3 regions of the Levilactobacillus sp. genome follow, and region 3 is predicted to be linked to each of the others. Evidence: predicted binding sites of a transcription regulator. Region 3 holds the regulator's gene; each other region holds the start of a gene.
The links. The regulator HrcA, encoded in region 3, represses chaperone genes, less so after heat shock. The targets are predictions, from matches to a motif close to TTAGCACTCNNNNNNNNNGAGTGCTAA.
Positions count from the first base shown of each region.

Region 1: clpP (ATP-dependent Clp endopeptidase proteolytic subunit ClpP) is a predicted target of HrcA. The motif match lies at 4,012-4,038, and genes of this name have one in related genera.
Region 2: LKH74_RS03020 (Hsp20/alpha crystallin family protein) is a predicted target of HrcA. The motif match lies at 1,981-2,007, and genes of this name have one in related genera.

Region 1 is NZ_JALCJA010000005.1:138,185-149,016, forward strand. It holds gene rapZ (RNase adapter RapZ) at 247-1,131, shown strand; gene LKH74_RS09475 (gluconeogenesis factor YvcK family protein) at 1,128-2,141, shown strand; gene whiA (DNA-binding protein WhiA) at 2,144-3,082, shown strand; gene clpP (ATP-dependent Clp endopeptidase proteolytic subunit ClpP) at 3,251-3,847, opposite strand; gene LKH74_RS09490 (LytTR family DNA-binding domain-containing protein) at 4,293-4,739, shown strand; gene LKH74_RS09495 (LiaF transmembrane domain-containing protein) at 4,745-5,488, shown strand; tRNA gene LKH74_RS09500 (tRNA-Arg) at 5,575-5,646, shown strand; gene LKH74_RS09505 (ECF transporter S component) at 5,825-6,424, opposite strand; tRNA gene LKH74_RS09510 (tRNA-Arg) at 6,555-6,626, shown strand; gene LKH74_RS09515 (sugar-binding transcriptional regulator) at 7,043-8,071, shown strand; gene gap (type I glyceraldehyde-3-phosphate dehydrogenase) at 8,140-9,150, shown strand; gene LKH74_RS09525 (phosphoglycerate kinase) at 9,320-10,522, shown strand; gene tpiA (triose-phosphate isomerase) at 10,666-10,832, shown strand, end outside.
Region 2 is NZ_JALCJA010000002.1:37,037-47,868, forward strand. It holds gene LKH74_RS03005 (hypothetical protein) at 209-568, shown strand; gene LKH74_RS03010 (hypothetical protein) at 819-1,277, shown strand; gene LKH74_RS03015 (hypothetical protein) at 1,522-1,713, shown strand; gene LKH74_RS03020 (Hsp20/alpha crystallin family protein) at 2,081-2,506, shown strand; gene yjeM (glutamate/gamma-aminobutyrate family transporter YjeM) at 2,830-4,323, shown strand; gene LKH74_RS03030 (aldo/keto reductase) at 4,843-5,691, opposite strand; gene LKH74_RS03035 (hypothetical protein) at 5,791-5,949, opposite strand; gene LKH74_RS03040 (cation-translocating P-type ATPase) at 6,144-8,489, shown strand; gene LKH74_RS03045 (DUF1836 domain-containing protein) at 8,579-9,103, shown strand; gene LKH74_RS03050 (glycerophosphodiester phosphodiesterase) at 9,451-10,832, opposite strand, start outside.
Region 3 is NZ_JALCJA010000001.1:342,642-353,473, reverse strand. It holds gene ribF (riboflavin biosynthesis protein RibF) at 1-368, shown strand, start outside; gene hrcA (heat-inducible transcriptional repressor HrcA) at 1,013-2,050, shown strand; gene grpE (nucleotide exchange factor GrpE) at 2,071-2,661, shown strand; gene dnaK (molecular chaperone DnaK) at 2,700-4,571, shown strand; gene dnaJ (molecular chaperone DnaJ) at 4,697-5,845, shown strand; gene LKH74_RS01680 (teichoic acid D-Ala incorporation-associated protein DltX) at 6,149-6,298, shown strand; gene dltA (D-alanine--poly(phosphoribitol) ligase subunit DltA) at 6,357-7,883, shown strand; gene dltB (D-alanyl-lipoteichoic acid biosynthesis protein DltB) at 7,883-9,091, shown strand; gene dltC (D-alanine--poly(phosphoribitol) ligase subunit DltC) at 9,133-9,366, shown strand; gene dltD (D-alanyl-lipoteichoic acid biosynthesis protein DltD) at 9,370-10,659, shown strand; gene lepA (translation elongation factor 4) at 10,768-10,832, shown strand, end outside.

The DNA of each region.
Region 1 (10,832 bases), on a different contig from region 3:
ACGAAATTCGCTGATCATTGGTGAGCGCTTGACGGCAATCTTTAGGATTTCTTAACAAATTGCCGGTGTCCGTTCACCGTCAACCCCACTGCCATCCGGTAACGCCGAAGGTCTAGAAGCCTCAGTGAGCAAATTTAACGGTCAAACCGACCAAAATTGACTAAATTTAAGAGAATTGTTAGGAAAAGAAACACCCGGTGTGTTATACTGCTTAAAGATTGTTTTCGAAAGGAGCAGAGGAGAGCCATGACTGAAGATATTCGGCTGGTGATCATTACCGGGATGAGTGGTGCCGGTAAGACGGTCGCCATGCAAAGTTTTGAAGATTTAGGCTACTTTTGTATTGATAATATGCCGCCTTCGCTGCTGCCAAAATTTTGGGACCTGGTCCGCGAGTCCGGTAAGCTGACCAAGATCGCCCTCGTGATTGACCTGCGTTCGCGGGCCTTTTACGATGAAATCGTGCGGATGCTGAATGACGTGGCGGTCCACGGTACCATGAATGCTCAGGTACTGTTCTTGGATGCCTCTGACGAAGAATTGGTGTCACGGTACAAAGAGACGCGGCGTTCCCATCCGCTGGCCCGCAACGGTCGGGTGATGGAAGGGATTCAACGGGAACGGAAATTGCTGTCACCGATTCGTCAAGCGGCGCAATTGGTGATCGATACCACCAATCTCAGTCCGCGGAAGTTGCGAGAAGAGATTTTCCACAACTACGAAACGGAAACGACAAATTCCTTTCATATCGAGGTCATGTCCTTTGGGTTTAAGTACGGTCTGCCCATCGATGCCGACATCGTGATGGACGTGCGGTTCTTACCGAACCCGTACTACTTGCCAGAGTTGCGGGAACAAACCGGTTTGGACCAACCCGTCTACGATTACGTGATGAAGCAACCGCAGACCGAAGAGTTCTACCAACAATTTTTAGGCCTGCTACAGACCATCGTGCCTGGCTACAAAAAAGAGGGCAAGTCGAGTCTGACGATTGCCATCGGCTGTACCGGCGGTCAACACCGTTCGGTCGCGCTCACGCAACGCCTCGGCAAGGCCCTGGGGGACAGTTATCCGGTCCACGTGACCCATCGTGACATCAACAAGCGAAAGGAGTCTGCCAATCGATCATGAGAGAGCTAAATAATAGCCGCCGCCCGAAAATCGTGGTCATTGGCGGTGGCACCGGACTCCCGGTCATCTTACGTAACTTGCGCGACCAAGACGTCGATATTACGGCGGTGGTCACGGTTGCTGATGACGGGGGCTCTTCCGGCATCATTCGGCATTACGTTAACGTGGTGCCGCCTGGTGATATTCGCAACGTCATGGTGGCGCTGGCGGAAGTCCCAGACATTTATAAAGACTTGTTCCAGTACCGGTTTGAAACGACGGATGATTTCTTTGCGGGTCACGCGATTGGCAATCTGATCATTGCCGCCTTGTCGGAAATGAAGGGCGGTATTTTTGATGCGGTTCAAGAGTTGTCGCAGCTGATGCGGGTCAACGGCCACATTTATCCGGCGGCCGATGAACCGTTGGAGTTGCACGCGCAATTTGCGGATGGCAGTACCCTGAGTGGCGAGTCGGAAATCACGGCCGCCCACAAGCTGATCAAACGGGTGTGGGTCGAAACCAGTGACCATCACCAGCAGCCACAAGCCGTTCAACCGGTGATCGACGCCATCATGAACGCCGACCAAATCGTCTTGGGACCGGGGAGCTTATTTACCAGCATCCTGCCCAATCTGATGATTGAAAGCGTCGGCAAAGCGGTCAAGGAGACGACGGCGGAGGTCGTGTACATCTGCAATATCATGACGCAAAAGGGTGAAACGGAAAACTTCACCGACGCTGATCACGTGCGCGTGTTGAATCAGCACTTAAACACGAACTTTATTGATACGGTCTTGGTCAACACGCGCAAGGTGCCCGACCAATACATTGATTACCAACGCTGGGACGAAATGTCTCAACCGGTGCGACATGACTTTCAGGGACTCCGAAATCAGGGGTGCCGGGTCATTTCGACCGACTTTTTACAATTACGTGATAACGGGGCGTTCCACAACGGGCAAGAGGTCGTGCATGAACTCTTGAACCTGATTGGGCAGCCACGTTATCGGATGAAACGGAGGCCTTAACGGTGTCATATGCCAGTGAAGTCAAAAAAGAATTAACCACCCTGGAAGTTCATCGGGATAATGCCAAGGCGGAATTGGTTGCCTTGATTCGGATGAACGGCGCCTTAGGGTTGGCCAATCATCACTTCGTCTTGAACGTGCAGACGGAAAATCCGGCAATTGCCCGGCGGATGTACCAGTTGCTCAAGCAATTCTACGATTTGGAAAGTGAATTGTTGGTGCGGCGCAAGATGAAACTCAAGAAAAATAACCTGTACATTGTGCGGGTCAAGACTGGTGTGACGGAAGTCTTATCCGACCTGGGCATCTTTGACGGGATGCAGCTGTTGGAATCTGTCCCGGCTGAGATCTTAAACGATGACATGCGGGTTCGTTCCTATTTGCGGGGGGCCTTTTTGGCCGGCGGGTCCGTCAACAATCCCGAAACCAGCCGCTACCACTTGGAAATTTACTCCCTATACGAGGAGCATAACCAGATGATTGCGGAAATGATGAATCGCTACGACCTAAACGCCCGGACCATCGTGCGCCGGAGTGGCTACATCACGTACTTGAAGGGGGCAGAAAAGATTGCCGACTTCTTGTCCTTGATTGGCGCTACCACGGCCATGTTGCGGTTCGAAGACGTCCGCATCATGCGCGACATGCGTAACTCAGTCAACCGGCTGGTGAACTGTGAAAACGCCAACCTGGATAAGGTTGCCAACGCTTCAACGCGACAAATCGATAACATTCAGTTTATCGCGGCCACGGTCGGCTTAGGCCAACTGCCAACCAAGTTGCGCGAGGTCGCCGAAGCCCGGATGGCGCACCAAGAAGTGAGCCTAAAGGAATTGGGCGATCTGGTTCCCGGTGGTCCCATTTCCAAGTCCGGTATCAATCACCGTTTACGGAAAATCAATGACTACGCTAAACAGCTTCGTGAAGAAGCCACGGCGTAAAGCAAAAACGACGCTCAGCTATTGGTGCTGGGCGCCGTTTTTTTAAGGCGAGATGACCAGATAGGGATTCATTGCGCGTGCGGGTGAACCAGCAGTATGGCTACCCCCAGCTTTAAACAAAAAATAACACCAACCCAAGCTGGGCTGGTGCTATTTTTAATGCGAGGCTTACTTCTTTTGTTCGCTACTGTTGGTCATGATGTGGTCGATCAAACCATAATCAACGGCTTCTTGCGCACTCAAGTAGTTGTCCCGTTCAGTGTCTTGGTTCAGACGTTCAACGGGTTGACCTGAGTTTTCAGCCAAAATCTTGTTGATCAATTCACGCGTCTTCAAGATTTCACGCGCGGCAATTTCAATTTCAGTTTGTTGCCCTTGGGCACCACCGGATGGTTGGTGAATCATGACTTGGGCGTGTGGCAATGCAAAACGCTTGCCCTTAGTCCCGGATGAAGCCAAGACACTGGCCATGGAAGCTGCCATCCCTAACGTAATCGTTTGTACGTCGGATTGGATGAAGTTCATGGTATCGTAAATGGCCAAGCCGGAAGAAACCACACCACCTGGTGAGTTGATGTACAGCGAAATGTCCTTAGTGGAGTCTTGAGCGTCCAAGAAGAGCAGTTGCGCAATGATGGCGTTTGCCATGTCATCTTCGATTGGGCCAGATAACATAATAATCCGGTCTTTTAAGAGTCGTGAATAGATATCATAGGCCCGTTCGCCACGGGATGATTGTTCAATAACTGTTGGTACTAAATTCATGACTAGATAGCCTCCCTTATTAACTATTGAATGGCTAGCGTTTCGCTAACATGTTGTTAGTGTACCGCTATGGTCAAAGTAGGTCAAACAATATGACTTACCATTTAGACCAGAACCGATTAACTAAAACCATCATAACAGAGTTTGGCCAAACGTCACGTATTCTGTCAGTCGACTGGGGGGAGTGCTGAGTCAGTGAACGCTGTGAGCAGGGGGAAGCGTTTTTTAATAAGGGACTGGCCCGGCCACCGCGTGCCACGCCCCGAGTGGGCGAACGGCAGGCGGCCAACGCCAATCCGGTGATTGGATACGTTTCATCCGGTCAGAAGGGACGCTCACCCAACTTAATCGACCGCTTACGCCAGTTAGCTGACCAGTCACGTCATCGATATTTATTTTTGGCGGTGGGTATGGTTTACTTAAAACAACGAAAGGGGGTGGCGATTTGAAAGTCCACGTGGTAATTGATGAAACGGCGGTCGAGCCGGACGTGACCATTCGTGCGGCAGCCAATACGGACGTGAGCCAGTTGGTGGCGGCACTAGAGGCGGCGACCACGGCGGCAAAACGCTTAACGTTGCGCCAGCGTGGGCAAAGCTTTCAGGTGGTGGTCGGTGACATTTTATTTCTAGAGGCGGCGGATCATCAGGTCATGGTCCACACGGCCGACGACGTTTACGTGACGCGGCAACCCTTGTACGAACTGGCCGACGCGTTGCCCACGACCTTCCAACGGGCTTCCAAATCCGCCATCCTCAATCGTGACCAGATCCTATCGCTGACCAAGTCCGTCACGGGGAATTTGGTCAAATTTCAGAAATCACACAAACAACTTTACGTGTCGCGGCGCTACTATAAGGCGCTTAAAGAGGCACTAGAACGAGAGGGGTAAGTCTTATGTATCGAAATTGGTTTTGGGGTGTCTTCCTGGTTTTGGCGGCCGGTATTTTAATTACCAGCCAACTGGGCATCTTCACCTACCACATTGGTTTTTGGACGTTGTTGTTGGCGATGTTCTTGGTGGCGGCCTTCGTGGAAAGTCTGATTCACCTGGCCACAGGCGGGATGGTCTTCTCACTGGCCTTTCTGGCGATTATCTTCGCTAAGCCGCTGGGAATCGCTGCTTTGGCACCGTGGACGATTCTGGGGGCCGCGGTCCTGCTGACGGCGGGGCTGTCGCTGATCATTAAGCCGCGGTGGCGCTGGCACCATCACGGCCCACGGGTCATTGTCAACGGCCAGGACTGGCATCAGCATAAGTGGCACGACCACGACTGGGAAGAAGAGGACGTGCAAGACTTAGATGAGTCCGAAATTTTGGTCGACGTCAACATGAGTAGCAGCATTCGCTACCTACAGTCGCTGGATTTCAAACGCGCCGTGATCAAAGTCAACATGGGCAATGCCAAGGTCTACTTTGACAACGTTACGGTCAATCCGGACGGGGCCGACATCGTGATCGATGATTCCTTCGGTGGAACGGAACTGTTTATTCCCAAGCATTGGAACGTGCACCACAACATCAACACTGGCTTTGGTGCCATCGAAGAAAAGGGGACCGCTAAGCCCGACCCAACGGCGCCCCGGGTCTCGATTCACGGTAATGTGTCCTTTGGCGGGGTCACGCTGATTTACGTTTAATCAGGAAGAAATTTGCAACGACCCCTTGAATTTATATTCAGCATCAGGTATAGTAATTAGGTGCTCAAAAATACTGATGCTGATAGGCGCCCGTAGTGTAATGGATCGCACGTAAGATTCCGGTTCTTGAAATGGGGGTTCGATTCCCTCCGGGCGCATCAGATGGTCGTAACCGTTCGTGGTTGCGGCTTTTTTCGTCCAAAAAATGCGTTCACCAGGTTCGGGAACGCATGCGTTTAGTGATTAGATTGTGAGCGGGTCCGGCCAGACAGTGATCGTCATCTAGGCTGAACTGGTTGTTATTGAGATAGTATGGCGACCCGTTGTTAAGCAAAACTAAGCCTTGAGCCGATCCCAGCGGTTACGCAGGGGACGGGCAATCAGCGGTGCCACCAGCACATCCAAGATCAGTTCGGGAATCCCGTTGGTCAGCAGCGAAATCATCAAGACGTAGCCCAGCGTTTGATTGCCCTTGGCGCCAAACGCGGTAGCCACGGCTGGCGTCTGGTAGAAGAAAAAGACCAAGCCGAGGACTAACAAGGTGTTGACCAACGCGGCACAACCCGCGGCGACTTGCATGGCCCGGCGCTGGGACCACTGGCGGTGACGACCCCAGGTGTATAGCCCACCAGCTACCAGCCCCATGAGTAAGCGTGGCAGGATGGAAATCAACGGGTTGGTAAAGATCAGCGGGGCGACCGGACTAGACGGCCAGGTGAAGGCCCGAACGAAGGTGATCAGCCCCCAAAAGCCACCAATCACCATGCCATCCTTGGGGCCCAAGGCGGTCCCAGCCACGATGACCGTTAGACCAATTAGGGTCATGCTGAAGGGCCCGAGGGGGATGTAGCCGAGAAACGGAATGATATTTTGCAATAAAATAATCGCCATTAATAATGCGTCAACGACCAGGCGAAAAGTCTTGTGTCGCGTCATTGCGAAAACCTCCAGGAAAAGTTAATGCCGTCATTATAGCATGAATTCCGGGAGAAAAATGCCAAACTACCTTGTATTTTTATTCAAAATCAGTTATAGTAGTCAAGGTGTTGTTCATAACAATTTTTATGCGCCCGTAGTGTAATGGATCGCACGTAAGATTCCGGTTCTTGAAATGGGGGTTCGATTCCCTCCGGGCGCATCAAATAAAAGCAAAAAAGTCGTCGTCCACGGGTTACCGTGTGACGGCGATTTTTTTGCACCTGGGACAACTCCCGGATCGTTCGTATCACTTGTACCTAGCTGAAGCGTGCGCCAAAAGGTAGCCTTAATACTTGCTGTCTAATCGCCTGTCCCACTCGCGATTTTTTGCGCGCCACACTGGATTGCTCCCCAGTGGCCACGCAATCCGGTGTGGCCAGCGGTCAAAATTTTTGCGTTTCTTCTATTGTAAGGGCTTACATAAATTAACGGTCTGAATTACTTGCTAAAGGGCGAGCATGGGCTTATACTATTAATCGTAAAAGGTTGGCTCTGGTTGGCCTTAAATTTTTTGACCAGGGTGGGCGTTTATCAGCCACCATAGGTCGATTATCGTCCCACTAGGAGGTAAGCAGGATGCATGAAGATTGGCAGTGGGTAGATGCGATTATGCCCCAGATGGTCGGAAAACTGACCAGCCGCTTCCGTGTTCTGCAGGGCGTTGCCCGCCTCCAGCCCGTGGGTCGGCGGACGCTAGCGACGAAGCTGGCGTGTTCCGAGCGCACGGTGCGGACGACCACGGATGCCTTGGCAGACTTGGGCTTTATCCAAATGTCTGTCCGGGGGATGCAGATCACGGCCGCTGGTCAACGGGTCCTGCGCGGCCTAACGCCAGTCATGAATGACTTAGCCGGCCGGCAGCAGCAGGAACGTGAACTGGCACAACGCTTGGGCATTGCCCACTGTACGATTGTGCCGGGGGACAGTACCGCAGCAAACGGTTCGCTCGATGGTTTGGCCCAGGCGGCCGGGCAGGTCTTGATGGACCAGATGCCTGGTGGTCATAGCACGGTCGCCGTCATGGGCGGTCACACGCTAGCCACGGTAGCGGACGCCTTGACGCCTGCCTTGGCTGCAAACCGGGACCTGTTATTCGTTCCGGCGCGTGGTGGGGTCGGTGAGTCGCCGGCCATTCAGGCCAACACGGTGGCGGCCACCATGGCCGAACACACCAACAGCGCGTTTCGGCAGTTGTACGTGCCGGAGCAGCTGAACAGTGCCACCTACAAATCGTTATTTGCGGAACCAGCGATCCACGAAGTGTTACAACTGATTGCGCAAAGCAACGTGGTCATTCACGGTATCGGTCAGGCCTTTGTCATGGCCGAGCGGCGCCACATGGATCCGCACGTGATTGCCGATTTATCGGCAGCACACGCCGTGGGTGAGGCCTTTGGTTATTTCTACGATGACCAGGGCCACGTCGTCAGCAAGTTCCCCCGTATTGGGTTGGAAATTGGCGACTTAGCCGCTAAACAATTAGTCATCGCCGTTGCTGGCGGTGCCGAGAAGGGGGCTGCGATTGCGGCTTACATGCGTTTAGCGCCAGCACAGACTTGGTTAATTACCGATGAAGGTGCTGCTGACTTTGTTTTAAAAAAGTGATACAATGAACATGTATTGCTTTTTAAAAAAATTATCTTTGTTTGCTTCCTGAAGGAGGAAATCACAGTATGACTGTAAAGATTGGTATTAATGGTTTCGGACGTATCGGCCGTTTGGCTTTCAAGCGGATTCACGAACTCCACTCAAGTGACATCGAAGTTGTTGCCATCAACGATTTGACGACACCTTCAATGTTAGCTTACCTGTTGAAGTATGACTCAACTCATGGCCGTTTCCCTGGCGAAGTTTCCGCTACGGACAAGGGCATCGTGGTTGACGGTAAGGAATACCCTGTTTACGCTGAACCAAAGGCTCAAGACATTCCTTGGGTTAAGAACGACGGTGTTGACTTCGTCCTCGAATGTACCGGTTTCTACACTTCCGAAGAAAAGGCTCACGCCCACATCGATGCTGGTGTTAAGCGGGTATTAGTATCTGCTCCAGCCGGTGCCGTTACGACGGTTGTTCCTGGCGTTAACTTGGATGTCTTAAGCAAGGACGATGTCATCGTTTCTGCTGGTTCTTGCACCACGAACTGCTTGGCACCAATGGCTTACTTCATGAACAAGGAATTCGGTATCAAGGCTGGTACGATGACCACGATTCATGCCTTCACTGCTACCCAACAAATCTTGGATGGCCCTCGCGGCAAGAAGATGCGGAACAACCGTACTGCCAGTGTTAACACGATTCCTCACTCAACTGGTGCCGCTAAGGCTATCGGTTTGGTTATCCCTGACTTGAAGGGTAAGTTACAAGGCCATGCACAACGTGTACCTTTGACTGACGGTTCTTTGACTGAATTAGTCACTGTTCTGGACAAGAAGGTTACTGCTGACGAAATCAACGACGCTATGAAGAAGCACACTGAAGGTAACGAAGCCTTCGGTTACAACGCCGATGAAATCGTTTCTTCAGACATCGTCGATGACGATCACGGTTCTGTCTTTGACCCAACCCAAACTGAAGTTACGACTAACGGTGACACCCAACTTGTCAAGACTGTTGCTTGGTACGACAACGAATGGGGCTTCACTTGCAACATGGTTCGGACGTTATTGCACTTCGCAACTCTCTAATCCGACAGTTGTAACAGCTTTTAAATAGACTCACGAACGCGGCGGAGGGAGGAATTTCTTCGCTGCGTTTTTTGTAAAAATTTGCATAAGTCCTTTGAAATTCAAAGGTAAGTGCTGTATATTGTGAAAGTAATCTTTTAATAGATATTACTCAAGGAGGATTTCAGAATTGGCTAAATTAACAGTTTCTGATTTAGACTTAAAGGGCAAAAAAGTCCTGATGCGGGTCGACTTTAACGTCCCAATCAAAGACGGTGTGATTGGTAACGATAACCGTATCGTTGCGGCATTACCAACGATCAAGTACGTAATCGAACATGGTGGCAAGGCCATCCTCTTATCTCACTTAGGTCGGATCAAGAAGGAAGACGACAAGCCGGGCCTGTCCATGCGTCCAGTCGCAGAACGTCTGTCCAACTTGTTAAACAAGCCAGTTACGTTCGTCCCAACGACGGAAGGCAAGCAGCTTGAAGACGCCATTGACGGTTTGAATGACGGCGATGTTTTGGTTATGGAAAACACCCGTTACGAAGATGTCAAAGACGGCGAATACGTTAAGCGTGAATCCGGTAACGACCCTGAATTGGGCAAGTACTGGGCTTCATTGGGTGACGTCTTCGTTAACGATGCCTTTGGGACGGCTCACCGTTCTCACGCATCTAACGCCGGGATCGCTGCCAACATGGCCCAAACGGCTGCTGGCTTCTTGATGGAAAAGGAAATCAAGTTTATCGGTGGTGCCGTTGACAACCCTGAACACCCATTCGTTGCCATCTTGGGTGGTGCCAAGGTTTCCGACAAGATCGGTGTGATCGACAACCTGTTAGCCAAGGCTGACAAGATCCTTATCGGTGGTGGGATGACTTACACGTTCTACGCTGCTAAGGGCATCAAGATTGGGAACTCCCTGGTTGAAAAAGACAAGATTGACTTAGCTAAGGAAATCTTGGACAAGGCCGGCGACAAGTTAGTCTTGCCAGTGGACTCCGTTGTTGCTGAAAAGTTTGACAACGATGCACCTCACAAGACGGTCGAAGGCGACGTGCCGGATGGCTACATGGCCTTAGATATCGGGCCAAAGTCCATTGCCGAATTTGAAGACGTTTTGAAGTCTGCTAAGACGGTTGTTTGGAACGGCCCAATGGGTGTCTTTGAAATGAGCAACTACGCCGAAGGAACCTTGGAAATCGGTAAGTTCTTAGGGACTTTGACCGAAGCCAAGACGATTGTCGGTGGTGGTGACTCAACTGCCGCTGTGCAACAATTAGGTGTGGCTGACAAGTTGTCCCACATTTCTACTGGTGGTGGCGCTTCTCTGGAATACCTCGAAGGGAAGACCTTACCAGGAATTGCCGCAATTTCTGATAAGTAAATTTGTAAAGGGCTGTGGTGGTTGTCATCACAGCTTTTTATGGTCAAGTTTATCGATCGGTAAGGGTTTTCGCTGGCTTATCTAGCGGGAATTCGGTAAGATGATGAACGTAGTCAATTTATTTTTAGAAAGGGTGGATTAGGTTGCGGATACCACTCATTGCTGGGAACTGGAAAATGAACAAAACGGTAACGGAAGCGCGCAGTTTCGTGGAAGCTGTGCAGGGGAAATTACCGGCTGCGGACGTCGTGGAAACGGCGATTGCCGCACCAGCGTTATTTTTACAGACCATGTTAGATGCCAACCGGGA
Region 2 (10,832 bases), on a different contig from region 3:
GCCAAACGTTGTCAGACGGGCAATCACATCGGTAACGGGTGAAACGATTGTGGCCAATAGTTAGTCACTCAGAAGGTCAGTTAAAACGCAATTAACTGGCTCGGTTAGACTGATGTGGCACAAACGCAGTTAAACCGCGAATGAATACTTAACGTTTCGACTAAAAAGGACTAGACTAAAGTCAGTAACATCAAAGGAGATTTTGATTATGGCAGATACACCTAAAGAAAAAACAGAAACGACCGTACAAATTCCTAAAGAAGACGTGGAAAAAGCGGCGAAGTTGGTTCTTGATCCGGGGTATGTGACGAAGAAAGATTTACCAAAGATGGCAGATTTAGAATGGGCAACCGCTTTATCTGATGCAGTTATGAAGCATTTCTTAAACGACGACGATGACCACGATCCTTACGTCTACTTCGAACAATTCGACTTTGACGGTGGTGACATTGATTCCATCATCTTCAATATGGATATCGTCAAGACGCGGGATGCCGGGCTACACAAGTTGTCAGAAGCCTTAGGCGAAAAGATTATTGACAACAAGGTTCAACAAACCACTTACTAATTTAATGGGAGAGCAGCTGGGATGACCTGGCTGCTCTTTTTTTCTGTTATCAAACACAGCTAAAAGGTCATTCTGGAAAGTACCCCCAGGATGACTTTTTGCGTGAGGACGCAATTGTTGGTGAAAAAGTTGAGACTAGCCAAACTAAACGGACATCAATAACCTGTGGGCATGAAGGTCGAACAGGGGTATGATAGGTAGTGGGTGGTGGTTAACACCGCTAAATTAGTGATTGGGGAGTGAATCGAGGATGAAAAAAGGTTGGCTAACACTGGCTGTTTTACTGGCGCTGATCAGTGGTGTTGCACTGGTATCTAGCAGTTCAGTGACTGCGCAGGCAGCTAAGAAGCATTACACGGTGGTGCCTAAGTCGTTGCGGGGTCATTGGCGCAGTTACAATTCGCAAAAGCACGGCTACGACAAGGTGATTTTTACCAAATGGCAGTGGAAAACGAAGAATGCGGGCCAGCGTAAATGGCATCGCTTATCTGGCAAGACGTTTAAGGTTGCCAAACGCGTTGGCACCTCACCATGGTACAGTGACCTGTCGATTTCCAAAGGAAAATGGGGTTATTACGTGGGCCAAAGTTACTCGGATCAGTGGCCTTACTGGAAAAAGCTGAAGCATCACGGAAAAACGGCTTTGCGATGCTACCTGCCACCAATGGGACCGGGTAAGGGTCAAACCAGTTATTATTATCGTTATTAAATGAAGGAGCGTAGCTGGGATAACCTGGCTGCGCTTTTTAAATGTGAAATGTTTTTTAAATCTCAATAAAGTTTTTTATAGGGCGTTTAGTTATCTTGGCTTTTTATGAACATTTTATAGTTTTTATAGTAGATAGATGTTTAGGAAATCACAAATTATTTTTGGGATGATTTATTTAGTAGCATTAAAAAGATACTAGTAGTATTATGACCGTGAACAAAACAATTTGGGGAGGAAAATTATTATGGATGAAGGTTCGGCTCCAAGACTAGTTGTTCTAGGCTTTTTAATTAGCATGGCAGTTTTTGCTGTGTTTGATTCACCGATGTTTAGCATCAATCAAATGTTCGGTGTAGTTGGTGCTGTACTGCTCACAGGAGTATTTGTTTACAACCTAAAAATTGCAATAAGTTCTTCAGAATCAGACAAGCTATAAGCCATTTGTGTATAATTCGAATTCTGTGAAGGTCAAAGCTATTTTAGGATTAAGATTGTTGTCGGGGTATTCTCGTTAATTTAAAGAGTGACAGCAGAAGGGTTTGCCAGCGTGGCAAGCTCTTTTAATTTGTGTCAACCGGGAGCTAAGCAGCCACAAATCGACTAGTTTTTCTTTGACCTTTAAACAAAATAATTGACCTTTCTGTCGACAGGTCCTACAATGCATTTACATAAACACCGAATTGGCGGTGTTTATGGCAGGAATTTAGCACTCCTGTTAGTCGAGTGCTAATTACTTGCAATTCTGACCAATACTGACTATTATAGAAAATGTAAACAAGGAAGACAGAAAGGGGTTATTGATTATGACTAACGATGTTATGAACCGGAACTTTGATTTCTTTGATCCAATGAATTTCTTTAATGAAGTGGGTAACCTGGGACGCGACATGTTTAGCGGCGATGGCTCCATGAAGACTGATGTGGTTGAACACGATAAAGACTACGTGGTTACGGCTGAAATGCCTGGCTTCAAGAAAGAAGACATCCACGTCGATTATCGTGACGACACGCTGCGGATTTCTGGGAAGTCCGAAGTTAAGCAAGCCACGAAGGATGACGATGGCCGGGTTCTCCGTCAAGAACGTAGCAGCCAAAATGTTGCGCGTTCCTTCTACCTGCCAAGCATTGACTTGAAGAAGGTTGAAGCCAAGTATGATGAAGGCGTCTTGACCTTGACGTTGCCAAAGCAAACTGAGGTTGAAGACAACCATCACATTAGTATCGACTAATCGATTCGTAAATCAAAAAGCGTCCTCGCTGGCAATGGCGGGGACGCTTTTTTGTCGTTGGTTAGCTGTTAGCAGCGTTCAATGGCTAACCCCTAAACGGAAGCCAAGATAGAAGTGGCCTGCTAAGAGAGAGGGCTCGTTTTTGGCCGAGCCATTTACAAGGGGGAACTATTTGCCAGCCCCCACCGCATTAGAAAACATCCAGTTATCACACGAAAAATTTACCCAGCTATTATTGAAATGCCAGCGGATTGTATGGTCGCTCATGTAAACTAATTAAAGCGCCTACAATCGGGCAGTTTGAAAATATTGGAGAGAAAATAATGGCTGATAATAATAACAATAAAATCACCTTAATGGCCTTAGTCATGATGATCTTTACGACCGTCTTTGGCTTTGCCAACAGTACGGTAGCCTATTTCTTGATGGGTTACTCTTCGATTCTATTTTACTTAGCCGCCGCAGTGCTGTTCTTTATTCCGTTTGCCTTAATGATGGCCGAATACGGGGCCGCGATTAAGTCTGACGAGGGGAGCGGGATGTACCAGTGGCTGGACCGCAGTGTCGGACCGCGGTTTGCCTTTATTGGGACCTTCATGTGGTTTGCGTCCTACATCATCTGGCTGGTCTCCACCTCTGCCAAGGTCTGGATTCCGTTTACCACGACCTTCTTTGGCCGTGACCAAACGCAGAACTTCGCCTTTGCCGGAATGAACGCCACGCAGGTCATTGGGATTCTGTCGTGTCTGTGGATGATCTTGGTGACCTGGGTCTCCATCAAAGGGGTCAAGGGCATCGTACGCATCACCAGCCTGGGGGGATTAGCTGTCATGAGCTTAAACGCCATCCTGCTGGTCATTTCCGGTATCGTCTTGGCCTTGCGTCACGGTGAATTTGCCCAACCGCTGAACACCTTCTTGCACTCACCACACCCCAATTACCAGCAACCGATGGGCATCATGAGCTTTGCCGTGTTTGCCATCTTTGCTTACGGAGGCCTGGAAGTCCTCGGGGGGATGGTCGATAAGACCAAGAATCCGGAAAAGACCTTCCCCAAGGCCATTGTCATCTCGGCTATCGTCATCACGCTGGGCTATGCCATTGGGATTCTGTGCTGGGGGATCAGTACGAACTGGCAAAAGGTCCTGTCCGACCCGACGACCAACATGGGGAATATCAGTTATGTCATGATGCGCAATCTCGGGGATGTCTTGGGTGAGTCGCTCGGCCTGAGTGCTGCGACGAGCACCACAATCGGCCTGTGGTTCGCCCGTTATACTGGTCTGGGCATGTTCCTGGCCTACTCGGGGGCCTTCTTCACGTTAACGTATTCACCACTGAAGACGTTGATCATGGGGACACCCAAATCCATGTGGCCGAAGAAGTTCACCAAGCTCAATGCCAACGACATGCCGAGCTACGCCATGATGTTACAATGTGCGGTGGTCATCGTGATCATCCTGCTGGCATCCTTTGCCTCGACGGATGCCTCGGCCTTCTACAACATCTTGACCTTGATGGCCAACGTCTCCATGACGCTGCCATACCTGTTCTTGGTCTACGCCTTTCCCAAATTCAAGCACAACCGCGACATCATGAAGCCCTTTGAGGTCTACAAGTCCCCAACCTGGACGACCATCATCAGCTGGGTCGTCTTCATCGTGGTCTTGGGCGCCAACACCTTCACGCTGGTCCAACCTATCTTGGAAAACGGCGACGTCCAAAGCACGATTTGGATGCTGGTCGGCCCAATCCTGTTCGGGGTCATGGGAATCATCTGGTATGATATTCGCCAACGCAAGCATGCGAATGATTAATTAACCGTGAGTCATCAAAAAGCCACTGACCTGCTGAAATGCAAGTTGGTGGCTTTTTTGATGATGAGTGGTGAAATCGGAAGTCTTCGCCATCGGGGAGTGTTTTACTGGGTCGCTTGTGACGTAACCCCCAGAGTGCTAGTTGACGGGAAACGTCACAGGCCAGTTATTTAACCGACTACTACTAGAAAACGCAACCGACTCGCTGAGAGGGCAAGTCGGTTGCGCTTTTTAAATCACTGCTGGTATTAATAGTTGATGATAGGGGGGACAACACTAGTCGCCGCTGACAACCACAATCGTAGCCGAGAGTTCGTCAAATATGGGTTCAGCCGTGGGAGTTGCCTTAGCGGTGCGATTCATACCGCTTAGGCAACTGGCGTCTTTGAGACGCGGGTTATCGGCTCAAAGCGAGGCCGAGACCGTCCTTTGGCTCGGCTGGTCCGCCCACCGCGTTCCAACCCATAGTTGACGAACGGCAGGCGGCCAGCTCTCATCGTGTTGCCCAGTCCAGCGCGCTTAGTATTGCTTACCGGTTTCGTAAACGATTTCCGGTTCGTTCCCCGTCCGCTCGTTGCGGTTGAGGATGTCGATCATAGTCATTTCGTCGACGTCTAAGTCAAAGTCAAAGATCTCGGCGTTTTCCTTGATACGGTCGGGATGCGTGGACTTGGGAATCGTGACCAGCTCGTGTTGGAGTTCCCAGCGCAAGACGATTTGGGCGACGGATTTCTGATGGTGTTTGGCAATCTTCATTAACATGGGGTTGTCCAATACGGCGCGGCGACCCAAGGGACTCCAGGCCTCCGTCACGATATTTTTCTCCTGGTCGTAGTCGAACAGCGCCTGTTGGTTTAAGTAGGGGTGGTATTCAACCTGGTTAACGACGGGCATTTCCTTGGCCTGCGTAGCGAGCAGTTCCAGGTGAGAAATGGTGTAGTTGGAGACCCCAATCGACCGGACCTTGCCATCGGCCTTGAGTTGTTCCATGGCCTTCCAGGTGTCAAAGAAGTATTCACGAACGGGCCAGTGAACCAGCAGCAGGTCCAAGTAGTCTGTTTGGAGCCGCTTCAACGAGCCTTCGACGGCCTTCATGGTCCGGTCATACCCTTGAACGACCTCGGCGACCTTGCTGGTCAAAAACAGGCCTTCACGGGGTAAGCCCAGCTGTTGGATCGCGGGGCCCAGGATGTCTTCGTTGCGGTACAACATGGCGGTGTCAAACATCCGATATCCGGCGTTCCAAGCCGCGTCGATTGCGGTGTTCATAGTTTCTTGGTCGCCGATTTTGTACGTCCCAAAGCCCATGACCGGCATGCGATTACCGTCCGCGAGCTTGATAGTCTTGGTGATTTTGGTAGGTGCCATTAAATTTCCTCCTTGACGGCAGATACCGTCAGTCATTTCGTGTGCGTCACCACACATAATACTTCTAATCTTAAGCTAAAATCACGGAAATGACAACGCTTACCGCCGCTTGAATTGGTCGTACAGGTTGACGCTAGCCTCAATCAGCATCCCAAAGGTCATCAGCCACATTGCCAACATATCTTGGTGGGTCAACATGCATCCCAGCAAAATCACGTAGAGAATAAATAAAATAACTGCTGTAGATTTATGGTTCAAAATAAACCCTCCCCTTGAATAGTTTGTTACCAATTCCAGTATAGTCTTCTCGCGGCGACAGGGGGCGGTAGACGGCGGCAAATTTGGTTGCGATTCCGTAAAGGATTACGCAAAAGCCAACGAAATAAGCGCTAATCGGTGGGGTTTTCTAGTACAATAAAGGGGTAAACAAACGTGAAGGAGGCTACGGGAAAATGACCACAACAAAACGGGAAGAGACACCGTTAGATTTAGGCTTAACGGCCGCAGAGGTGGCCCAGCGGGTGGCGGCCGGTCAACAGAATGACCCCTTGCCCCCGCTGACTCGCAGTGTCCAACAAATTTTTCGGGATAATTTATTAACGCTATTTAACTTAATCAACGTGCTCTTAGGGGCCTTGGTGCTGTTTACCGGGAGTTATAAAAATTTACTTTTCTTGGGGGTCGTCGTGGTCAACACGGGGATTGGCATTTTCCAAGAAATTCGCTCGAAACGCCAGGTCGATAAGCTGGCCCTGTTGTCGGAAGGCAAAATCAATGTCTTACGTGACGGCCAGGTGGCGGCCTATCATCAGGATGCCATCGTGCAAGACGACATCCTGGAACTTGGCCGTGGCGATCAGTTGCCGGTGGACGGCCGCATTCGCGATACCGCGGGGCTCGAAGTCGACGAGTCCCAGATTACCGGGGAATCCACGCCAATCAGTAAACAGACCGGGGATGACCTGGTCTCCGGTAGTGTCATTCTTGGCGGTCGGGCCTTGGTTCAGGCGACCACGGTCGGCCACGGCAGTTTTGTCAAACAACTGGCCTATTCGGCCAAGAAAGACCGCCGCAGCGCCAGCCAATTGCTCACGATTATTAATCGAATTATCAAGGTCTTGACGTTTGCCATCATCCCACTGGGAGCCGCATTGTTCATTTCCGCCATGTTGCGGGGGCAGAGTCAAACGCGCGCTATTCTGGGCACCGTGGCTTCGATGGTCGGGATGATTCCGGAAGGCTTGGTATTACTGACGTCGGTGGCCCTGGCGGCCGGGGCGCTTACCCTGGGGCGGCATCACGTATTGGTGCGGGAATTGCCGGCCATCGAGGCGTTGGCCCGGGTCGACGTGTTGTGCCTGGATAAGACGGGGACCATCACCAACGGCCAGCTCCAGTTGGACCGGGTGGAACCGCTCGGCGCCGTTACCCAGCAGGCCGCACAAACGCAGCTAGCCCAATTAGTCGCCGCGACCGGGGATGACAACGAAACGGCACAAGCCATTCAAGCCGCCTTGGGCACGCCGGCCGTTCAAGCCGGGCAAGTCTTGCCGTTTTCTTCCGGTCGTAAATGGAGCGGGGCTGTCTTGGCAGGACAGGCCACCCTCATGGGGGCACCCGAGTTTATCTTCGAGACCGTCCCGACCGCGCTTCAGCAGCGCATTCAAACGCTGGCCGCGCAGGGGTACCGGGTCCTGGTGCTCGCCACGGCAGCCGATTTAGCGACGCCCCGGCCGACTGACCCGCAGGCTATTGGTCTGGTCCTCATTACCGATGAACTCCGGCCGCGGGCTAAGGATACCTTTGGTTATTTTGCCAATCAAGACGTGGCCTTGAAGGTCATTTCCGGGGACAATCCGGTGACGGTCGCCAGCATCGCCGCACGTGCCGACATCGCCGGTGCCCAACAACTGGTCGACATGAGTCAGGTGGGCCCGAGCCCGGACTACGCCCAGCTGGTGGCGGACTACAACGTCTTCGGCCGGGTGACGCCGCAACAAAAGGAGTCGCTGATCAAGGCCTACCAAGCGGCGGGACACACGGTCGCCATGACCGGTGACGGGGTCAACGACCTGTTGGCGTTACGCCAGGCCGATTGTAGCATCGCCATGGCCTCGGGGAGTGAAGCCACCAAGAGTCTGGCGGATTTCGTCTTAGTGAACTCGAATTTTGACGCCATGATCAACGTCTTAAATGAAGGTCGTCGGGTTATTAACAACATCGAGCGGGTGGCCTCGCTCTTCTTGATCAAGACCATGTATTCCGTAGCCTTGACGCTGATCTTTATCTTCATGAGTCGCAGCTATCCCTTTGAACCGATTCAACTGACGCCCATCTCGTCTTTGATGGTGGGTATTCCCACGTTCTTCTTGGCCCTGCAGCCCAACTATGCGCGGATTACCGGTCGTTTTATGAAACAAGTCATGGAAATTGCCGCGCCGGCCGCCGTCTGCGTGGTCGGCTACATCCTGGTCATCATGGGGATTGGCACGCAATTTCATCTAAGTTTTGCGACGACCTCAACGCTGAGCGTCTTGATGACCGGCCTGATCAGTCTCAACGCCCTGGTCATGGTGGCTCGGCCGCTGAATCGCTTCAAAGTCGGGTTAGTGGCGTTGATGGCCGGGTTATTTGCCATCATCTTCATCTTCTTTGGCCCCATCTTTTCGCTGGTCAGCCTGCTAAATTGGCGCTTGGCCTTGCTCTACTTGCCGCTGATGGTGAGCGTGGTTCCGGTCTTTATCCTGGTCCAAGACGTCTTGGGCCACCGGATTTTAAGCAAGATTCATTGGCGCTAGATGAATTGCCAAAATTGAGCTTTAGCTAGTCATTGAGACTAGATTATATGCTATAATTGGACCTAGAAACGGAAGGGTAGGGAAAAGACATGGCTGATTTTAATCAATACACCCGTTGGGAACACCAGATGCACGGCGTCAAGTTGCCCCGGTGGGATGATTTACCGAAGTTTGACCTGTACATGGACCAGGTAACGGCGCTGATCAACGACGTGCTGGGGCCGCTGGGCGTTGACATGATTACGCCGGCGATGATTAACAATTACGTGAAGCATAACGTCATCTTGGCACCGGTGAAGAAGAAGTATCAGACCATGCAGCTGACCGATATTTTAATGATCAGCCTCCTGAAGCCCATGTTCCAAACGGATACGGTCCGCTCAGGAATCGACCAAATCACGGCGGGTGACTATCCCAAGCAGGCCTATGATAACTTCATCGACCGCCTGGAAGATCGGCTCCACCACTTGGGTGAAGACCAGGTCCAACCCGCGGCCAAGGACTTGAACGAAAAGCTGATGCAAGTCGCCGTCGATGCCGTGGTGGCGCGCTTACAATCGGAAAAGTTGTTGCACTTGATCAAGCGGCCGATTCGCAAAATTGAAAAGAAATAATGGAAAAAGCGTGTGAGAGTGAGACCAAAGGCGATTAGCCGGCGAGCATTAAGGCTGCTAACCGAATAATCCTAGGTTTGGATTGTTTGGTTAGCAGTTTTAAGCGGAACCGGCTGCCTTTTGGCGCACGTTTCAGCTATGTAAAGGTCACGCGAATGAGCCTGGTAGGTTTTGTCCCAGGCTCGAGTGATTCTAGCCAATTTTAGACTTTCAACCTACAGATTTAAAGATAAAAACGACTGCCGACCAGGCCGAAACCTGTGTCAACAGTCGTTTTTGTGTACAGCTGAAGGTTGAACCTAAAATTACCGTGCTGATTGCCGTCTTTCAACCTTCAGTATGCGGCATTATTGGGTTTGCGACTCCAAGGACAAATCATTCATCAGCGTCAACAATAAGTTGGCGTAGCTGGGATGATCCGTGTTTTCCTTGATTTCTTGTTGAATCACCGACAAGTTGTTGGTGATGACCCCGTTGGCGCCCAAGAACATCATCTGATCCAGGTTGGTGATGGTGTCGATGTCCCAGGCATAAACCTTCTTATGCTGGCGGTTGGCCTGGTCGATGAAGGAATCGTTAAGCGTGGTGGATTCCATGGTGTAGGCGTTGGCCCGGGTGTGCGGGAACGTCAGGTTATAGGGCATGATGTAGCTGACGAACAGGTCGGGGTGCTCAGTCTTCAATTGATTCATGATTTTATAACTGAGTGTATGAATCTGCTCGTGGTGGGCCAGGATGCGCTGGCCAAATTGCCGGTAGAAGCGTTCCGAGAGATCCGGCGTATCGGCACCGCCCGTCTTGATCTCAATCAGGAGACGTTGATGGTGGCGGATAGCCGTGTTCAGATACTGGTTAAAGCTGGGAATTTTGGCCTGGTAGCCGTTTTCCGTGACGGTCACTTTAGTCAGCTGCTTGAGCGTCATCTTGGCCACGGACCGTTTCAAGCCAGCCAGCGCCTTCAGATTGGCATCGTGCATCACGACAAATTGGTGATCCTTGGTCATGCGGACGTCCATTTCCACGAAGTCGGGTTTCTCGCGGCTGGTCTTGATCATGGCGGGAATCGTGTTTTGGACGCCATTGCCATGGTCGACGCCGCGGTGGGCAATCGTCAGCGGTTTGGTCATGGCCAGGCCGTTTAAGTAGATGAGGTTGAAGCCGACCAGCGTGGCACTAATGACGGCCAGCCCACTGACAATCAACAGGCGGGTCCGCAACTTGGTCTTGGCGGGTTCTCTGAAGCTAAACAGCGACAACGGGGTCCGCTGGTGACGGTCGTGACTGCTCAAGATGATCATCATGAACAGCACCGTCGCGTAGCACACGATAAATTCCGTAATGACCTCCATCAAGAAGAGGTTGGCGGTCGCCGCGACCAGAGCCACGTGCGTTTTATCAAACAACACCTGGCCAATGTAGAGGGCGGCGTAGATGACAAAGACGGTGGCGCTGATCAAAGCTAGCGTCAATAGAATTTTACTCAGGTAGTTACAGAAATTGTGGCGGGTTCGTTGCCAGCTCAGGCGAATGGCCTCGCGACTGTGGTAGTGGTCGAGCATCATCAGCGGTAAGACCGCAATCAGGCGAATGCCGATGTAGGCTGCCACCACGTAGCCGACCGCCAGCAGCGCGGCCCACAGCGGGTTGTCCATGAGATAACTCACGATAAAGGCGGGAATCTTGGCCTTGTTGAGCAGGGGCGTGGTGAACAGCTCACTCCCAAACGGGA
Region 3 (10,832 bases):
TGGTGCATGGCGAGGCCCGGGGGCGGACTATCGGCTACCCCACGGCCAACGTGATGGCACCGCAAGACGAATGGATCCCAGGTATTGGCATTTACACGGCCCGGTTGAAGGTCGGGGCCATCTGGTACCCTGGGATGGTCTCTGTGGGCCGCAACGTGACCTTTGGGGATGACCGGCCCATCACGGTCGAAATGAACCTCCTGGACTTCCAGGGCAACCTGTACGGCGAGCCGGTCGAAGTCGAGTGGCACCACCGGTTACGCGGTGAGGTCAAATTCGCCGACGCCAACGGCCTAGTCGCCCAGTTAAAACAAGACGAAGCGGACACGCGGGCCTATTTCCAACAGGTCGCCACGCGTGAATCGTAAACTGAAGGTTATCAATTGAAACGATTGTGATCGTGCAACCCATAGCATCAAAAATAGGCGATTTCAGCCTCACAATGTGAGCTGGCCGCCTACCGTTCGCCAAATAGGGGTTGGAACGCTGGGGCGGGTCGCGCCAAAGGGCGGTCTCGCCGTCTCGCTTTGAGCCGAAGAACACGTCTCAAAGTGGCCTCGTAGCTGAAACGTGCGCCAACAGGCAACTGGTTCCGCCGATTTTAGGTGTCAGAATACCGTCATTATGGCAATCAGCGTGTTAATTTTAGGTTCAACCTTCAGTCATAAATTAGGTAAAGGACTTAGCCAACTCGTTACGGGGTGGCTAAGTCTTTTTTGCGGGTTTCGAATCGACCACGCTGACAAATGCCGATGAGTGACGATTAATCGGTAGAGAGTATTGAGCAGGGAGCATTGATGAAGTGGCAATTCCTCGCACCCGATAAGGCGGTCAGTTGCCACAAGCGCCACTGAAAACGCTGTATTCTAAGCGAATTCTAAAAAATTAGCACTTAATGCCAACGATTGCTAAAAATTCTACCAGATTTCTTGACTTCAAAACCCGGTTTTGCTACATTATATATGTGACTTAGCACTTGTGTTGTTTGAGTGCTAAAAAAGGGGTGATTGTGATGCTTTCAGAAAGACAAATGATGATTCTGCGAGCCGTTGTCCGCGACTTTACCAACACTGGTGTGCCGGTGGGGTCCAAGGCATTAGCCAAGCAGTTACCCATCCACGTAAGCTCAGCGACAATTCGTAATGAAATGGCGGCGTTGGAAGAACAGGGCCTGATCAAAAAGACCCATTCCTCTTCCGGTCGGATTCCTTCGGTTGAAGGGTACCGGTATTACGTTGACCATTTGGTAAAACCCGATCCGCTACGACCCAATGATATTGACGTGATTCAATCCTCGTTAGGCGGCGATTTCCACAAGATTGACGAAATTATTTCGCAATCGGCCACGATTTTGTCTAACCTGACGAGTTACACCGCGTTTACGTTGAAGCCGGAATTAAAGGATAGTCGGCTCAGTGGGTTCCGGTTGGTCCCACTCGGTAAGCGGCAAGTGATGGCCATCCTCGTCACCGATAGTGGTGATGTGGAGAACCAGACCTTTGACGTGAGTGAGTCCGTTACCGGCGATCAATTAGAGGCCGTCGTTCGGCTGATCAATGATCAGTTGGTCGGGTTGACGCTACCAGAAGTGGTTCAAAAGCTGCAGGCGGACATTCCGATGAAGATTGCCAACTACCTGCAGAGTCCGGAAGGTTTTCTGGATATTTTCGGCGACGTTTTGACGCGAGCCGCCCAAGAGCGGTTTTACGTTGGTGGTCGCTTGAATCTATTGAACTTCTCGCAGGATAGCGATGTTGATTCACTGAAGTCGCTGTATTCATTGATCGACAAGACCGATGATATCGCCAACGTCTTGGGGCAACCGCGGGACAACATTTCCGTGCAAATCGGTAATGAAATGACCAACGATGCCTTGAGAAACTTCAGCCTGATCACCGCCACCTACGACGTGAACCAGCATGGTAAGGGTATGATCGCCATTTTAGGGCCGACCCGCATGCCGTATTCACGGATGTTGGGAATTGTCGGTGCGTTTCGTGAAGAGCTCGCGAAGAAACTGTTAGATTACTATCGGTTCTACGACGAGTAAAGAAAGGGAGGTTTTTTATCGTGGCTGACAAGCAACAACCATCCACTGATGATGAAACTGCGGCAAAGGCCGCCACTACAAAGCAAGACCCAGACAAGACTGAGCAAGCCACACCGGCGGACGCAAAGCCCGCTGACAAGCCCAAGCCAACGGTCACGGCAGAGGCTTTAGCTGCCGTTCAAAAGAAGGCTGACGACTTTGAGGACAAGTACCTGCGTGCCGAAGCGGAAGTGCAAAACATGCAGACCCGTTACCAAAAAGAACAGGCCGCGCTCATCAAGTACGATGGTCAGCAACTCGCTAAGGACGTGCTCCCCGTGATCGATAACCTGGAGCGGGCCTTAGCGGTCGATGCGACCGACGAGACCAGTAAGCAGATCAAAAAGGGTGTGCAGATGACCTACGATCACATGGAAGATGCGTTGAAGCGTAATCACGTGACGGAAATTGCCGCGCTGGGTCAGAAGTTTGACCCAACCTTGCACCAAGCGGTTCAGTCGGTTCCCGTTTCTGACGGCCAAACGGCTGAAACGGTGGTCAACGTGCTCCAAAAGGGCTACCAGCTCAAGGACCGGGTTCTCCGGCCTGCCATGGTTGTCGTGGCGCAATAAATTTATAAATAAAAAACTAAAAAAAGAGGGAATTTTTGATGGCAAGTAACAAGATTATCGGGATTGACTTAGGGACGACCAACTCAGCCGTTGCCGTTCTCGAAGGCAGTACGCCAAAGATTATTGCGAACAAGGAAGGTGCCCGGACGACACCATCCGTTGTTGCGTTTAAAGACGGTGAAACCCAGGTCGGTGAAGTGGCCAAGCGCCAAGCAATCACCAACCCAAACACGATTTCATCCATCAAGAGTCACATGGGTGAAGCTGGCTTCAAGGAAACCATCGATGGCAAGGATTACACGCCAGAACAAGTTTCCGCAATGATCTTGCAACACTTGAAGTCGTTTGCTGAAGACTACATTGGTGACACGGTTGACAAAGCCGTCATCACGGTGCCAGCTTACTTCAACGATGCCCAACGGCAAGCTACTAAGGATGCTGGGAAGATTGCCGGCTTGAACGTTGAACGGATCATCAACGAACCAACGGCCGCAGCCTTGGCTTATGGCTTGGACAAGCAAGACAAAGATGAAAAAGTCATGGTCTATGACCTGGGTGGTGGGACCTTTGATGTCTCCATCCTGGACTTAGGTGACGGGGTCTTCGACGTGCTGTCAACTAACGGGGATACCCATTTAGGTGGGGATGACTTTGACCAAAAGATCATGGACTGGTTGATCGCCGGATTCAAGGACGAAAATGGCGTTGACTTATCTAAGGATAAGATGGCCGTTCAACGGTTAAAGGACGCTGCTGAAAAGGCTAAGAAGGACCTCTCTGGGGTTACCGAAGCACAAATCAGCTTGCCATTTATTTCTGCCGGCGACAATGGCCCACTGCACTTGGAAAAGAGCTTGACGCGGGCGAAGTTCAACGAATTGACGGCTGACCTGGTTGAAAAGACCCGGATCCCCGTTGAAAATGCGTTGAAGGATGCTGACTTACAAGCTAGCGACGTTGACGTTGTTATCTTAAACGGTGGGTCAACGCGGATCCCAGCCGTGCAAGAAGCCGTTCAAAAGTGGACTGGTAAGGAACCTAACCACTCCATCAACCCTGATGAAGCCGTTGCCTTAGGTGCCGCCGTTCAAGGTGGGGTCATCACCGGTGACGTCAAGGACGTTGTCTTACTGGATGTGACGCCATTGTCCTTAGGGATCGAAACCATGGGTGGGGTCTTCACCAAGCTGATCGACCGCAACACCACGATTCCTACCAGCAAATCGCAAGTCTTCTCAACCGCTGCGGATAACCAACCAGCCGTTGATATCCACGTCTTACAAGGTGAACGGCCAATGGCTGCTGACAACAAGACGTTGGGTAACTTCCAACTCGCTGACATTCCAGCCGCACCTCGTGGGGTTCCTCAAATCCAAGTAACGTTTGATATCGATAAGAACGGTATCGTTAACGTTTCTGCTAAGGACATGGGCACCAACAAGGAACAAAAGATCACCATCAAGAGTTCCGACGGCCTGTCCGATGAAGAAGTCGACAAGATGATGAAGGAAGCTAAGGAAAACGAAGCTGCCGACAAGAAGCGTAAGGAAGAAGTCGACACCAAGAACGAAGTCGACCAATTACTCTTCCAGACCGACAAGACGTTGAAAGACGTTAAGGGGAAGGTCTCTGACGACGAAATCAAGAAGGCCGAAGATGCACGTGACGCCCTGAAGAAGGCCCAAGAAGCCAACAACCTGGACGACATGAAGAGCAAGAAGGATGACTTGAATAAGATCATCCAAGACCTCTCTGTCAAGTTGTATCAACAAGCCCAACAAGCGCAACAAGCTCAGGGCGGTGCTGATGGTGCTGCTGGCCAAGCTAGCGGCGACGCTAAGAGCGATGGCAAAGACGGCGACACCGTTGATGGGGACTTCCACGAAGTTCACGACGACGATAACAAGTAATTGCCCCGTTTCACTTTAAGAGAGTGTAGACAAGAAGTCAGAGTCCCTGGGGCTTTGGCTTTTTGTTTCGAGTATGCTATTCTTACTAGTAGCGAAAAATATCGGGTTTGATTGGGAGGAAAAAGATGGCGGAAACGGACTTATATGGCGTACTAGGCGTCGCAAAAGATGCCAGTCAAGCAGAAATCAAAAAGGCCTATCGGAAATTATCAAAGAAGTATCACCCAGACTTAAACAAGGCACCGGACGCGGCGGAGAAATTCAAGGCCGTGCAGGACGCCTACGATGTGTTGGGCGATGAACAGAAACGGGCCAACTATGACCAGTATGGTTCCGCAGACGGTGCTCAAGGCGGCTTCGGTGGCTTTGGCGGCGGTCAACAGGGCGGTTTCGGCGGCTTTGGTGGCGGCGGTGGCTTCGACGACATCTTCAACCAATTCTTTGGTGGCGGTGGCGGTCAACGCAACCCCAACGCCCCTCGGCCAGGTCGGGATCTTCAGTACCAGATGGACTTGAAGTTTGAAGAGGCCATCTTTGGGAAGAAGACCAAGATCAAGTACAACCGCGAGGCCCAATGCCACACCTGTGGCGGTAATGGCGCCAAGCCAGGGACGTCACCAGTCACCTGTCACCAGTGTGGCGGGTCAGGTTACGTGACGACTGAAACCAACACGCCTTTGGGCCGGATGCGCAGCCAACAACCGTGCCCGGTTTGCCACGGTACGGGTCAAGAGATCAAGGAAAAGTGCCCAACTTGTGGCGGTTCAGGTCACGAAGAAGAACGGCATGAAGTGGAAGTCACCATCCCAGCTGGGGTCGATGACGGCCAACAAATGCGGTTGCAGGGTCAAGGTGAAGCCGGCCAAAATGGCGGTGGCTACGGCGATCTGTTCATTATCTTCCAAGTAGAACCGAGTCGTGACTTCCGCCGCGATGGCACCGAGATCTACTTTGATCAAGACCTGTCCTTCATTCAGGCCACCCTGGGTGACGACGTGACGGTCAAGACGGTCCACGGGGATGTCAAGTTGAAGATCCCTGCCGGCACGCAGAGTGGGACGACCTTCCGCTTAAAGGGCAAGGGGGCGCCACGCTTACGTGGGAATGGCAACGGTGACGAACACGTCACGGTCAAGGTCTTGACGCCCAAGAACCTGAACAAGGGTCAACGTGATGCCTTACGAGACTTTGCGAAAGCCAGTGGTGAAACGGTTACTGGCAGTGGCAAAGGAAACTTATTTAACAAAATGCGCGATAAATTCAACGAAAATTAATCGTGTGATAAAAACGTGTATATAGTTGATATATCAGGGTTGCTGAAGGCTTTCAGCAACCCTTTTTTGGACCCAAAAGGACCTTTTTGCCAGGCAAATGAAAAGAAAGAATTAAGGTTGAGTGAGGTTGTTTGCAATCCGGTTTTGGCAATGATATTCTCAAAACATAAGGAGCGTGGTTGGGACCACGAACTCCGCTCTTAGCTGAGTCGATTCGTCGGGGAAGTTGCTGGCTTAGTTAAGGGGATGTACGGACGTCGACTTTGGGGGCGAATCGGTCGACAAACTTTGGGGGTGAATTTCATGAGAGCAAAGTGGCTGGCGATTTGGCATCAGCCAGTGGTCGCGTTTATTGGCTGGACCTTATTCTACTTTGTAATTTTGATGGCATTAGTTTATTTATATGGATATAGTGGCTTGAATAGTTCGACATTTATTTACAACGAGTTCTAGTTGCGGGGGCAACGAACTTATGAATCAGTCGGAGAGACAATCTTTGGGGGGACAGAGTATGATTAGAGACATGATTACGGCCATGGATCACTGGGCGCTCCAAGACCCGGAACGGTTAGCTTACGATGATCTGGGGCACACGAACACTTACGGGGATTTAAAGCAGCGTTCAGACGTGTTAGCAGCGCATTTGGATAAAATGAATTTACCCGCTCACGCACCGATCATGGTGTATGGCGGCCAAACCTTTAACATGATGGCGACGTTCTTAGGGATCGTGAAGAGTGGCCACGCGTACGTGCCCATCGACACGCATTCACCGGTGGAACGGCTCACCACGATCAATGACATTGCCCAGCCGGCCGCCGCAATTGCAGTGAACGACCTGCCGACGACGCTAGGCGCCACGCCGGTTATTGACGCCGAGACACTGAACACGATTTTTGACCAACACGTCGATTATCAGGTAACGCATCCGGTGAGCGGCGACGACACGTATTACATCATCTTCACGTCCGGTACGACCGGAAAGCCCAAGGGGGTCCAGATTTCGCACACCAACCTCCTGAGCTACGTCAACTGGATGTTGAGCGATGATTTCAAATTACCACAGACACCCCGGACGCTCTCTCAGGCGCCATACTCGTTTGACCTCTCCGTGATGGACTGGGGACCGACGTTGGCCAGTGGGGGCACACTGGTGGCCTTGCCGAAGCAGGTCACGGATAACTTCAAGGAGCTGTTTGCGACGTTACCGACCTTGCAACTGAACGTCTGGGTTTCCACGCCGTCCTTCGTGGACATTTGCCTGATGGAACCGACCTTTGACGCGAGTCATTATCCGAACCTGAGTCGTTTCCTCTTCTGTGGGGAAGAATTGACCCACGCGACGGCGGCGACCCTGCATCAACGGTTCCCCCAAGCGCGCATTTTTAACACCTACGGGCCCACGGAGACCACGGTGGCGGTCACGCAAGTCGAGATTACCGAACGGGTGCTGGCAGATTATCCGCGCTTGCCGATCGGCTGTGTCAAGGAAGACACGCACATCACGGTGGTGGACGAGCACCTACATCCGCTACCGGCGGGGACGGAAGGCGAACTGCTGATCAGTGGGCCGTCGATGTCCAAGGGCTACTTGAACAATCCGGACAAGACAGAAAAGGCCTTCATCAAGATGGCGGGCCAGACCGTTTACCGCTCCGGAGACTTAGGGGTGCAACTGGATAACGGCCTGATCATGTATCGGGGCCGAACGGATTTTCAGATCAAGTTGCACGGGTACCGCATCGAGCTGGAAGAAGTCAATCATTACCTGTCACAAGAAGATCACATTCAAGTCGGGGTCGCGGTGCCACGCTATGACCGCAATCACAAGGTGAGTCAGTTAATCGCCTGGATTGTGCCGGCAACACATGACTTCGCCAGTGAATTAGACTTGACCAAGGCGATCAAGGAGAATTTACAGGGTGGCGACATGATGTCCTACATGATTCCACAGCGATTCGTTTACAAGGAAAGCCTACCGATGACCCCCAACGGCAAGGTTGATATCAAATCTATCATTGCCGAGGTCAATCACTAATGTTGTCATTTGAACCGTACGGCAACCCAACGTATTTCGCCTTGTTGGGCGTGGCGTTACTGCCACTGATGATTGGTCTTCTGTACGGCAAACGGTCACGCCTGTACGAAACGTTGATCTCAATCTTCTTTCTGGTCTTAACCTTTGGTGGTCCGAAATGGTCCCAAGGGGTGGCCTTGATCATCTACATTTTGTACGAAGTGGCGTTGACCTGGGGGTATGCCGTTTATCGGAAGCACCAAAATTCGGGGCCAATCTTTTATCTGATGGTGATCTTGGCTATCGCCCCGTTAGCCATCGTCAAGGTGACTCCGGCCGTGGAAAATGGCCAGGCGTCTTTGATCGGGTTTCTGGGGATCAGTTACCTGACATTCCGGGCCGTTCAGACCATGATGGAAACGCGGGATGGCACGCTGAAGGATTATCAAGTCATGACCTTCCTGCAGTTCATGCTGTTCTTCCCGACCATCTCGTCCGGGCCTATCGACCGCTATCGGCGTTTTGAAGCTGATTACCGTTCGGTGCCGGACCGTGAGACCTACCTGGGGATGGTGCAAAAGGGGATCCGCTACATCTTTGTGGGGTTCTTGTACAAGTTTATCTTAGCGTACTACTTTGGCACGATGCTGATGCCCAAGCTGCAACTCATGGCGATGCATGCCCGCGGCGGGTTCTTGGATCTGTCCTGGCCGGTACTGGGCTACATGTACGCGTACAGTGCCGATTTGTTCTTTGACTTTGCCGGCTACTCGTTGTTTGCCGTGGGAACGTCTTATATCATGGGCATCGCCACGCCAATGAACTTCAAGCAACCTTGGCGCTCACCAAACATCAAGGACTTCTGGAATCGTTGGCACATTACCTTGTCCTTTTGGTTCCGGGACTTCATCTACATGCGGTTGGTCTTTTGGTTCATGAAACACCGCATCTTCAAGAAGCCGACCACCACGGCTAACGTCACTTATATCATCAACATGTTAGTCATGGGGTTCTGGCACGGAGTCACGTGGTACTACATCACGTACGGCTTGTTTCACGGGTGCGCCTTGGTCATCAATGACACTTGGCTGCGCTACAAGAAAAAGCACCGTGCCAGCGTACCACACAACGGCTTTACGCAAGTGTTTGCCATCTTCTTGACGGCAAACATGGTCTGCTTCAGCTTCCTGATCTTCTCAGGACTGCTGGATAAATTATGGTTTCACTAATTAAGAATAGGGTTTTCAATTTCATTTAGGGGGAAATTATCATGGATATCAAACAAACTGTATTGGACATTTTAAACGACTTAACGGGGAGCGATGTTAGCGGCGCTATGGACGACAACCTGTTCGACAGCGGCCTGATGGATTCAATGGGGTCTGTCCAACTGTTATTACAACTGCAAAGCCAGTTAGGGGTCAACGTGCCTGTTTCCGAATTTGAGCGGTCAGAGTGGGACACGCCCAACAAGATCGTTGCGAAAGTCGAAAGCCTGGCCTAGCCAATGGCAAAGCGTTTACTACGGATCTTTGGTCCGTTAATACTCGCGGCAATTCTGGTTTTTGCGGTGCTGGCCATGCCGGTGACCCTGGGCTTTAGCCACGTGAGCGCGGCTCGAGAACGGCAAGCCGCCGTCTCCTTATCACCCAACGTCTTACGGGGCAAGCACATGAAAGAAGAAGCGCTCAAGGACGGGTACGTCCCGTTCTTTGGGTCTTCCGAATGGTCGCGAATCGATCCCATGCACCCGTCTGTGCTGGCGCAAAAGTACCGGCGTTCGTATCGGCCATTTCTCTTGGGGGCCCGGGGATCGCAATCATTGACGCAGTACTTTGTGATGCAAAACATTCAAAGTGAGCTGCGCAATAAAAAAGCGGTCTTCGTCATTTCACCCCAATGGTTCGTGAAGGACGGGACGCGCAAGGATGCGTTTGGCTTTTACTACTCGCAATTGCAAACGGCAGAGTGGTTGACTCACTTCCGTCACGACGCAATCGACCAGTATGCGGCCAAACGGCTGTTACAGATGCCAGTCGCCAAGTCCGATCACTTCATTTACGCCGCCTTACAACGGGTGGCCAAGGGTGAAAAATTGACGGACTTCCAGCGCTTCTATCTGCAGACGCGCAAGAACATGTTGACGCAAGAAGACCAGTTCTTCTCCGGCATCGACTTACCATCGCAAAACCTGAACCGAGTGAACCAGCAAGCCAAGCAGTTACCCACTCATTATTCCTACTCGGCACTGGATGCACTGGGCGGTCGGTTAGGTAAGGCCGCCACGAGTGATAACCGATTCCACATTAGCGATAAGTTCTATCATCAAGGATTGCAAAAGGAACTGAAGACCGGTAAGCTCAAGAACTTCCAAAAGGACTTGTCCTACACGAAATCTCCAGAGTTCGCCGACTTCCAGTTGTGCCTGGACCAATTTGCCCGGCTGAATACCAATGTACTGTTTATCATTCCGCCAATCAATGGCAAATGGCAGAAGTACACGGGCCTATCAGCCACGATGCTCAAACAGTTTGACCGCAAGATCCATTACCAATTACAGTCACAAGGGTTCAACAACATTGTGGATCTCAGCAACAAGGGCAACGTGCCGTACTTCATGACCGACACGATCCACTTGGGCTGGCGCGGCTGGTTGGCCGTCGATCAACGGGTCAATCCGTTCTTAAGCAAGCACCAAAAGCAGCCACATTACACCATCAGTGATAAATTCTATTCCACCAAGTGGCAGAATCTATCACCGACTGATTTGACGCAATACGAAGCAGAAACGAAATAGCGTCACGAAGCAGGCATTCTCATAGGAGGGGCCTGCTTTTAGTTTGTGCTTCACCCAGATGGTTGGTATAATTGTCAAGAATGGCGTTTAAGAAAGTAGGAAATCAACATGGATCTTGAGAAATTAAAAAACCATCAAAAATACATTCGGAACTTTTCCATCGTGGCCCACAT